DNA from 3 places in the Endozoicomonas sp. ALD068 genome. Region 1 is predicted to be linked to each of the others. Evidence: predicted binding sites of a transcription regulator. Region 1 holds the regulator's gene; each other region holds the start of a gene.
What was found. Region 1 encodes LexA, which represses DNA repair genes until DNA is damaged. Its sites were predicted from a motif close to TACTGTNTANNTANACAGTA; they were not measured.
Positions count from the first base shown of each region.

Region 2: a site for LexA is predicted at 1,682-1,701, ahead of ruvC (crossover junction endodeoxyribonuclease RuvC). Genes of this name have one in related genera too.
Region 3: a site for LexA is predicted at 1,376-1,395, ahead of recN (DNA repair protein RecN). Genes of this name have one in related genera too.

Region 1 covers NZ_JBLYNU010000004.1:1,913,351-1,916,831, reverse strand. Annotated here, with positions in the region: gene ACO6V5_RS06825 (serpin family protein) at 1-1,067, shown strand, start outside; gene lexA (transcriptional repressor LexA) at 1,465-2,067, shown strand; gene ACO6V5_RS06815 (SulA-like leucine-rich domain-containing protein) at 2,194-2,682, shown strand; gene ACO6V5_RS06810 (hypothetical protein) at 2,709-2,951, opposite strand; gene ACO6V5_RS06805 (PTS sugar transporter subunit IIB) at 3,129-3,434, opposite strand.
Region 2 covers NZ_JBLYNU010000004.1:933,312-936,792, forward strand. Annotated here, with positions in the region: gene aspS (aspartate--tRNA ligase) at 1-470, shown strand, start outside; gene ACO6V5_RS02680 (YebC/PmpR family DNA-binding transcriptional regulator) at 569-1,315, shown strand; gene ACO6V5_RS02685 (hypothetical protein) at 1,312-1,497, opposite strand; gene ruvC (crossover junction endodeoxyribonuclease RuvC) at 1,838-2,365, shown strand; gene ACO6V5_RS02695 (carboxymuconolactone decarboxylase family protein) at 2,362-2,907, opposite strand; gene ruvA (Holliday junction branch migration protein RuvA) at 3,046-3,481, shown strand, end outside.
Region 3 covers NZ_JBLYNU010000004.1:6,571,482-6,574,962, forward strand. Annotated here, with positions in the region: gene recN (DNA repair protein RecN) at 1-1,351, opposite strand, end outside; gene grpE (nucleotide exchange factor GrpE) at 1,610-2,194, shown strand; gene dnaK (molecular chaperone DnaK) at 2,386-3,481, shown strand, end outside.

The DNA of each region.
Region 1 (3,481 bases):
TTATCTGCGCAGACGGAAGTATGATTGAAAACGTCAAGATGATGATGTCAACTGAAAACGTGCAATTTTTTGATAATGGAAAATTTGGCGCCATTGGCAAAAATTTCCGATCAGTGAATGGTGAAGATCTTAAATTAGTCGCAATAATAACCCCTGATGACAGTCCGACAGGGATTAACAACCTTGATTCTGATACAATCAATCACCTGATTGACGGATTAAATGGCCGTAAAAAAGAGATGGATCTAATGCTACCCAGGATAAAAATAGACGGCAGTTGTGACACTAATTTACTCGACAAAATTTCTCAGACATTTGGAGCCGATGTCATAAGGTCTGAAGATTTAACAAGATTAGGCCATCCCTCAAATTGTGATCTGGAAATTCTTCAGAAGACCAGAGTATCCATTAATGAAGAGGGAGCTTATGGTCAAGTTGCCACTGCCGCAACAAGAACACTCAGAGGCTTCGGTACAAAAAAACCACCACACTTTCATTTTGTCTCCCCTGGTTACATTGCCATTGTAGATGGACAAGGCAATCGGTTGGTGGAGATGCTGATTAAGGATGGCAGCTTTTTAGAATTTTATGCGGCCGGGAATGACTCAGCTGAAAGCTTGAAATCTAATGATTTGAAATCTGATAAAAGTTTGAAACCAAATGACTTGACAGCTGATAGCAAAATGACTCCTATCGAAAATTATAAAAATTACAGAAAAATAGATGAACCCAAAAAAGACGAAAAAATTATTGAAGAAACTATTAACTCTATAAAATATATGTTACCAGATGATGAATCTATTGATGTGAGTAAACTAATATACCATAAGTTTGATCCGAAAGAGGATTTTAATATCAAAAGTGCCAAAGCAGTTAAATCCAGATTAGCTATCCATACTGGTAGTAAGGATAATGCCCTTGATATCAGAGAAAGAATATTAGAATGGCTTGATTACAAACATGTAGATTTTGTTAAAGTTTGGCATGGTTTTGATGGCTTTGAAGTAGAAGTTTCAAATGATGCCTGGGATGCACTGCGGAAGAAATTAACTTCTACACAATCATAAATAAAATGCCAAATCCGGAGATTAACCACCTCCGGATTTTTTATTAAAAAAAGCTTCAGGGACTCAGCTTGCGAATTTCAGCCAACAACTCATCACTATGGTGGCAAAGCATGCCTCACCTGCACCATTGACGACCCTCTTGTCAGTTTTTGCTGGCCTGAACATAAGTACCTAACCAGTTGGTTTCGCATATTCTGGACGGCGGCTTTTTCCACCCTTCTGCGTTCCAACTCTGGTTGCGTAGCTAAGGCTACGCGCCCGTCGTTGCGCCTTGAAGGATGAAAAAATCCACTCGCCAGAATATGCGAAACCAACTGGCCAGGTATTTAATAACTTGCCACCACAAAAATACTGTATATAATCACAGATACTGTATAAAAAAACAGATTGAGAGACCATGATCAAACTGACTAAACGGCAATCCGAGATACTGGACCTGATCAAATCTCATATTGACGAGACAGGTTTCCCACCCACCAGAGCCGAAATCGCCAAGACCTTCGGCTTTCGCTCACCCAATGCTGCCGAAGAACATCTCAGGGCACTGGCCCGTAAAGGCGCTATCGAGATTACCCCCGGCGCCTCCCGCGGTATCCGTATTCCGGACAGCCAGCCTGAAGGCCTTCCGATTATCGGACAAGTTGCTGCCGGGAACCCGATCCTCGCCCAGGAACATATCGAAGACCACCTGATGCTCAATCCCGCTTTCTTCACCCCATCGGCAGACTTCCTGTTAAGGGTAAAAGGAATGAGCATGAAGGACATCGGGATTCTTGATGGTGACCTGCTGGCCGTTCACAAGACAACAGATGTTCGAAACGGTCAGGTTGTCGTCGCCCGGATTGAAGATGATGTCACCGTGAAAAGATTCGAGAAACAGAAAAACAAAGTATTGCTGCATCCGGAAAACGACGAGTTCGAAACCATAGTCGTTGATCTCACTCAGGATGCCTTTGCCATCGAAGGTTTAAGCGTCGGAGTCATCAGAAATCAGTCCTGAGACGGAATAAGATGAGCCTGACCATTACCAGAGACACTACTCACAACAGGCAGCTGTTGTTAAAGGCCCACTACGCTGAAGTGCGAATAACAAACAGCGTCCGGGCTATGCCAGAAGGAAGAATTTATGCTGTACCGAACCAGCAGTGAAAGGCACAATTTTTCAGCCCCAAGCTACCAGACCAATACAGTCTGCATTAACCCCTCGCGCCTAGAAAAGACTTTATCAGGAAAAACTGAAAAGTCTCTGAAGCCCAGTATTAATGAACTCATTCTTTCAGGTCAACCCTGGCAGGCAGAACAACTCCTGACGCCCATGCTCAGTCAGCTGTCCACTGACAGTGAACGTTGGTTGACCCTGATTCTGGCAGATGACACCAGAACCCTGCACTGGTTAAAGAATTGCGACTTAAATCATGACAAGGTGCAAATCTTTAGCTCCAACAATATTAATCAGACATTGGAACTCACCAGGAAAGCGCTGGCATCCGGAACCAGCCACACTGTCATCAGCTGGCTGGGGCATTTGGATAAAGGGTGGCTAACTAAGCTTGAAAGCGCAGCCAGGAATGGACAGTGTCAGGGGCTGGCTATTCGCAGTAGACAGGTTGCATGATGCCCGTCATTTTCATGAAAATGGAGTCAGTGCAGTACTCTGTTCTCAGGAATCTCTTCTTCAGAGGATTGCGGACGAGTGAGTTCAGCAACTTCACGCATGCCAGCATCAAACATGACCTTTGCCACTTGCAAATGGTCCCCTTCAAGATACTGTTTGGCTTCCTCTGAAAATTTCATAGTCAGCAGGGGCTCACCCTCGTCGTCACTGCTTCGCAGAACAATCTCTCCTGTTGGAAGTTCCACAATTTCCAAAAACGATGCAGCCATATTTCGTTCCATAAATAGCGTATAAGAGGGAGAAATCATGCAGCATTGTGACTTATGATGCAATAGGTCAGTAGAGAGTAATGCAAAGTGTTATTGCAGACTGGAAAGTAAAAACCCTTAAAAGAGCTGCAGCTTTTGCCCCCGTATTGCAGCATACACACGATAAACTGGAATTAATCAGGCTGTTAGCGACAGAGCAAAGCCCAACACTTTCGCACCATTCATCGTGCCATAATCAACAGGGCTGATCGCCTCAACCGGAACAGCATATTCGGCAGCACGCAGCTTGAGATCATTCAACATATATTTAACCTGAGGACCCAGCAGAACAACATCGAAACAGGCTACCTGTTCATCGAAATGACTAGCGCCGAAGGCTTCAACCTCGACTTCTTCACTCCGACTTTCAGCTGCTTCGCGCATTTTCTCCACGAACATGCTGGTAGACATACCTGCCGAACAGCACAGCATGATCTTAGTCATAAGATACCTCTGATCAAATTGAACAACAGCCATAAACAACAGAGTTC
Region 2 (3,481 bases), 980 kb from region 1:
AAGAAACAGACGACGGTGAACTGACCGCGCTGCACCATCCATTCACAGCGCCAACGACTTCACCTGAAGAGCTTGAAGCAAATCCTGCTGAAGCGCTTTCCCGTGCCTATGACATGGTTATCAATGGCTATGAAGTCGGTGGTGGTTCTGTTCGTATTCACAACCAGGAAATGCAGCAGACAGTATTTCGTATCCTGAAAATTGAGGAAGAAGAGCAGCAGGAAAAGTTTGGCTTCCTGCTGGACGCTCTTAAATACGGTGCGCCTCCCCATGGTGGTCTGGCGTTTGGGCTTGACCGTCTGGTTATGCTGCTGTGCGGGACCGATAATATTCGTGACGTTATTGCCTTCCCGAAAACTCAGTCCGCAGCCTGTCTGCTGACTCAGGCTCCGGGCGAAGTGGATGCCACCCAGCTACGCGATCTGAATATCCGTATTCGTCGTGATCCGGCGTCTGCAACCAGTCACTGAGCGTCTGCGGCTGTTCCAGAAAACGTCTGCGACCATTTTATAAATTGCTGAGGCCGGTTTTTACCGGCCTGTTCAAGAAGAGATAAAGGGTATTTTCTATGGCAGGTCATAGTAAATGGGCCAATATCAAACACCGTAAGGCGGCTCAGGACGCCAAGCGTGGCAAAATCTTCACCAAGATCATTCGTGAGTTGGTGGTGGCGGCCAAGCAGGGCGGTGGGAATATCGAGGATAACCCCAAGCTGCGTCAGGTGGTTGACAAGGCTCTGGGTGCCAATATGACCCGTGACACCATCAACAGGGCGATTGCTCGTGGTGCCGGTGGTGATGACGATTCCAACATGGAAGAAGTGACCTACGAAGGTTATGGTGCTGGCGGTATCGCGGTGCTGGTGGAATGTCTGACAGACAACCGTAACCGTACCGTTGCAGAAGTACGCCATGCTTTCTCCAAGCATGGTGGTAATCTGGGTACTGACGGTTCTGTAGCCTACCTGTTTGAGCGTAAGGGGCAAATCTTCTTCGAACCGGGTCTGGATGAAGACACTGTCATGGAAGCTGCTCTGGAAGCCGGTGCCGAAGATGTACTGACTAACGACGATGGCTCCATTGAAGTGGTCACTGAGTGGACTGAGTTCATGGCAGTAAAAGAAGCTATTGAAGCTGCAGGTTTGAAACCAGCGGGCGGCGAAGTAGCGATGATCGCTTCTACCCGGACTGAACTGGACAAAGACGGTGCTGAAAAAATCATGAAGCTGGTGGATCGTCTCGAAGACCTGGACGATGTGCAAAATGTTTACACTAACGCTGACATTCCTGCCGAAGTGATGGCGCAGCTGGACTAAGTTGTTCTGTCGGTGTGAAGAGCCTCGATAACGAAAGTGTCGGGGTTTTTTTGTTTCTGTTCCGGAGATACCAGCCCGGCTGGAATATCTGTGAACGCCCAGACATTGAAGCCTACCAGCAGCATAAACAATAGAATAATGATGCCTGTGATAATCATTAATGTTTTTAGCAGGTCGGACATTAATCGTTTCCGGATCATCTTGTGGAGTAAAACAGTCTTGAGCAAGAACAATGATCTTTGCGGTTCTCGCCACGAAAGTATTACCAGAGAAATACTAAGCTGCTTCTATCGTTACTCACAGGCAAATTTGGTAATTCAGTGTTCTTGAATTGTAAGTTTCTGATACCCACCGGCACCGCTGGTATATTGTATGGGTGTACAGTATCCTTTTGACATAACCATGACTTTGAACCCTCGCCTGTCAGATTTTTTTGGCAGAAGCTGTCGCACTCATTGACCCCGGGGGGCATCAAACGCTGTCATTGAAAATAGCGACATCTGACTTGAGAATACATTCTGAATGGCCATCCTGATGGGGATAGATCCGGGCTCAAGAATTACCGGCTATGGATTAATTGAAGAAGTAGGCAATAAAACACATTATGTGGCGTCCGGTTGTATTCGCATCCGGGAGGCGCCTCTACCTGAGCGCTTGCAGCAGATTTATGAAGGCATCAGCACTTTGATCGAACGTTACATCCCGCAGTCCGTTGGTGTGGAGCAAGTGTTTATGTCCAGAAATGCTGATTCGGCACTGAAACTGGGTCAGGCCAGGGCTGCGGCCATTGTGGCTGTGGTTAATCACAATATTGAGGTGTCGGAATACTCTGCCCGGCAGGTCAAGCAGGCTGTGGTTGGTAAAGGCTCTGCGGATAAGTACCAGGTAAAGCACATGGTGAAGTCGATCCTTGACTTGAATGATACCCCTCAGGCCGATGCTGCGGACGCTCTGGCGGTTGCTCTTTGTCATGCTCATACTCGTTCCAGTCTGGTCAGGATGGCGGGTGCTACGGGTACTCGACGTCGTCGTCTTACGGGGCAGTCTTAGTTTGGGTGGACACAAAGGTGAAAGGAAGCAATGCAAAACACCAGATCCAGGATCTGTTGTGGCGTGTAGATTTTCTTCAGTTCTTTCCAGTTCTCCGGACTTATGATCTGTTCTTTGTAGAGTTCTTCAGTGGTTTTCAGTAACAGGCGTTGTTTGTTGTCCCAGCCCGGTGCCAGATGGCCACGGGAAACCATTTGTACATCACTGGCTTTCAGTCCCGTATCCAGTGCACATTGAGCAATATCCGGGATCAGGTGTCTGGTATTGCAAATGTACGCACTTCTCAGGGCAACCAGAGCGCGATCTCTCATCGGGAGGCTGCTGTAGCCTTGTATATAACTGATGAAGCTGCGAGCAGGCTTATCAAGCTCAGGTGAGTTTGCCGGGCGTCCCGGGAAATCTTCCTTTAACAAAGATTTTTGTGACTTGATGAAAGGGATGGGAATAGGGCCACCGGATACAGCTGGGTGGTATTCACTGGCCAGGCCAGCCTCGGGCAGGATCTGCCAGAGTGATCCCAGAAATGTGCGAAGTTTCTTCAAGGGGGCAGCTCCTTCAGATCATCGAATTGAACTTCTCTTAGTGATTAGAGAGTGACAATTCTCAGGAGTTCTACGCCCTCGTCGTATTGTTAGGCGTTCTGACCTTATAGTCAGAAAATAAAAGATTTGGAAAACAGGATGATTGGAAGAATTCGGGGCCTTCTGGCTGACAAACAGCCCCCTCATTTGCTGATAGAGACCCATGGTATCGGGTATGAAGTGGAAGCTCCGATGTCGGTTTTTTATAAACTGCCGGACGTTGGTCAGGAGGTCGTGTTATATACCCACTTTGTAGTGCGCGAAGATGCTCAGCTCCTATACGGTTTTAGCAATCGTGATGAGCGGGAGTTGTTTAGAACTCTGATCAAGGTCAATGGGGTTGGTCCCAAGCTCGGACTGACCCTGTTGTCCGGTATAGAAGCTGATGCTTTTGTGCGCTGTGTGCAGGAAGGTGATAGTGCCACTTTGGTGAAGTTGCCGGGTGTGGGTAAAAAAACAGCCGAGCGGCTGATTGTTGAAATGAAAGATAAGCTGGATCGTTGGCAGTCAGCACCTCTGCTGGAAGGTAAGCCTC
Region 3 (3,481 bases), 4.7 Mb from region 1:
TTTGAGCGGTTATCACCTGAATGGCCAGACTGATTCTCGATAGTTCACCACCAGAGGCCACTTTAGCCAGTGCTCTGGGTGGTTGACCCGGGTTAGTCGTCACCAGGAATTCGACCTCTTCAGCACCATTGGCTGAGAGCATGCTGCCCTCTATCGGTGTCAGGGCAATGATGAACTCTCCGTGGGGCAGGCCGAGCAAAGCCATGCGTCTAGTGATTTTTTTTTCAAGTTGTCTGGCAGCAGACTGACGTTTTCTGGAGAGTTTTTCGCATTGGTTCTGAAACTCGGATTTTAGTTCGATCAGCTTTTGTTGTAATGCTTCAACCCGTTCATCGCTGAACTGGATGCTCTCCAGCTCAGAGCCAAGCGTGCTTTGCTTTTCCAATAACGCTTCGGGTTGAACCCTGTGCTTTCTCGCAAGGTCGTAAATAGCACTGAGGCGTTCATCCACATCCCGCATTCTGGCGGGATCGGCATCAAAATGATCGATAAAGTGATTGATTTCTCCTACCGCTTCCTCGACCTGAATTTGGGCAGAGGACATCATTTCAATTGTGTTGTTGATGGCTGGGTGATCTATTTGCAGATCGCTCAGGCGCTGCAGGCAGGTGGAGAGTTTCTGGAGAATGTTACCTGCCTCGTTGTCTGAGCAGATAGCATTGATTTCGTGACACACGGAAAGAGTGCCTTCAGCATGGGATAACTGTTTGAGTTCCTGCTCAAGTTGTTCCAGCTCTCCTTCCTGAAGCGATAGCTGTTCCAGCTCCTGAAGCTGATAGCTGAGCAGTTGCACTCGTTCATCCTGCTCCCTGCGATTATGGCTGAGAGTGGTCAGTTCATCATGTGTCTGGTTGAACTGATGGGCAGTGCGAGCCACTTCGGAGGCCAGTTTTTGTATGTCGGCATAATCATCCAGAAGCAGTCGATGGTTGCTTTTTTTCAGTAACGACTGGCTTTCATGCTGGCCATGGATATCAATTAACCGTTCACCAATGGCCCGAAGATCCGCAAGGGGAGAAAGAGTCCCATTGATATAGGCACGGGACCGTCCCTCTTTGGTAATGACTCTTCGGAGAATGCACTCATCATCACTGGCCAGATCTTTTTCTTGCAGCCATGCTTTTGCCGCAGTGCACTGGCTGATATCAAAAGAAGCGTGAATCTCAGCTTTGTCAGTACCCTGACGAACACAGTGACTATCGGTTCTGTCACCCGTTGCCAGACCGAGAGCATCCAGCATGATGGACTTACCGGCACCGGTCTCGCCGGTAATGACAGTCATTCCACAATGGATGTCCAGATCCAGCTGGTCAACGATGGCGAAGTTGCTGATGGACAGTTGGGTCAGCATGATAAATACCCGCTACTGTAGCTTTACTGTTTATATATACAGTAACCTGAAGTGTGCGATTCGTAAAGTCAGAGCTGAAAAAATCCACTGATCCTGAACTGAATGAGATGGGGGGGCGTTGTGATTTTGTTTTGCGGCCCGGTGTTTTGCGAAATGATCGCTTGCGTTAAAAAAACTGTTTTTCAGGTCTTGAATCCGGAATTCGTGACCCAATATACGTTTCATCTAAATGATTGCCTCCCGGTCGGAGATTCTGGAATGACAGTAGAAAGCAGCAAACCTGAAGAGCAGGTAACGGAAGAAGCCACAGAGCAGCAGGCAGAAGAAAGCCTGCTGAACGAAGAGGGTGGTGTTGAACTCGACAGTGAAGGTAATCTGACCGACGGCCTTGAGAGTCAGCTGGAAGCACTCAACGAAGAACTTGCCAGGGCGAAAGATCAGACTCTGCGTACTGCTGCTGAAATGCAGAACATTAAGCGTCGTGCCGAGCAGGATGTTGAAAAGGCTCACAAATTTGCTCTGGAAAAATTTGTTGACGCACTGATTCCAGTGGTTGATAGCCTGGAAAAAGGCATTGAAAGTGCCGAACAGGCAGAAGGGTCTCACGAAGCCCTGGTAGAAGGTATGAAGCTGACTCTGAAGCAGTTCCTGGATGCATTGGGACGCTTCGCGGTAGTTCAGGAAGACCCCAGTGGTCAGCCTTTTGACCCGAACTTCCATCAGGCCATGTCGATGGTTCCGAATCCCGATGTTGAAGCCAACACCGTGATTGATGTTTTCCAGAAAGGATACAAGCTGAATGGTCGTTTGATTCGTCCGGCTATGGTTGTTGTTTCCAAATAAGTGATTTTGCTGAGGAATATTCAAAAAAGAATATTTCAACAGCCTTGAAATCAAATCGATTGATCCCATATTGATTTCAAAGGCCAAAAACAGCTGCTCACCAGACACTGGCAAGCAGCCCTCAGCTGAAGAATTAAAGAATTGAACTAAAGAATTTCGTCCTGGAATCAGGGCAATGGAGAGATTGAACAATGGGTAAAATAATCGGTATTGATCTGGGTACCACTAACTCTTGTGTATCTATTCTGGATGGTGAAAAAGCCAAGGTTCTGGAAAATGCTGAAGGCGGTCGTACAACGCCTTCTATCATCGCCTTCACTGACGATGGTGAGACTCTGGTAGGTCAGCCAGCCAAGCGTCAGGCCGTTACCAATCCTGACAATACCCTGTTTGCCATCAAGCGTCTGATTGGCCGTCGTTTCAAAGACGATGTGGTTCAGAAAGACATCCAGATGGTTCCTTACAAGATTGTTGAAGCTGACAATGGCGACGCCTGGGTTGAAGTTAAAGGTGACAAAAAAGCGCCGCCTCAGATTTCTGCTGAAATCCTGAAGAAAATGAAGAAGACCGCTGAAGACTACCTGGGCGAGTCTGTTACTGAAGCGGTGGTTACCGTACCTGCATACTTCAACGATGCTCAGCGTCAGGCAACCAAAGATGCTGGCCGTATTGCCGGTCTGGATGTCAAGCGTATCATTAACGAGCCAACTGCTGCTGCTCTGGCCTACGGCATGGACAAGAGGCAGGGTGACCAGACCATCGCTGTATACGACCTGGGTGGTGGTACTTTTGATATCTCAATCATCGAGATTGCCGATGTTGACGGCGAGCACCAGTTCGAAGTACTGGCCACCAACGGTGACACTTTCCTGGGTGGCGAAGACTTTGACATGCGTTTGATCGATTACCTGGCAGAAGAGTTCAAAAAAGACCAGGGTATCGACCTTAAAGGTGACCCTCTGGCCATGCAGCGTCTGAAAGAAGCTGCTGAAAAAGCCAAGATTGAGCTGTCTTCTGCTCAGCAGACTGATGTTAACCTGCCTTACATCACTGCCGATGCAACCGGTCCTAAACATCTGAACGTTAAAGTCACCCGCTCTAAACTGGAGTCTCTGGTTGAAGACCTGGTTCAGCGTTCTCTGGAGCCATGTCGTCTGGCGGTTAAGGACTCCGACCTGGATCTGTCTGACATCGACGAAGTCATTCTGGTGGGTGGTCAAACCCGTATGCCAATGGTTCAGGAAAAAGTTGCTGCTTTCTTCGGCAAGGAACCTCGTAAAGATGTGA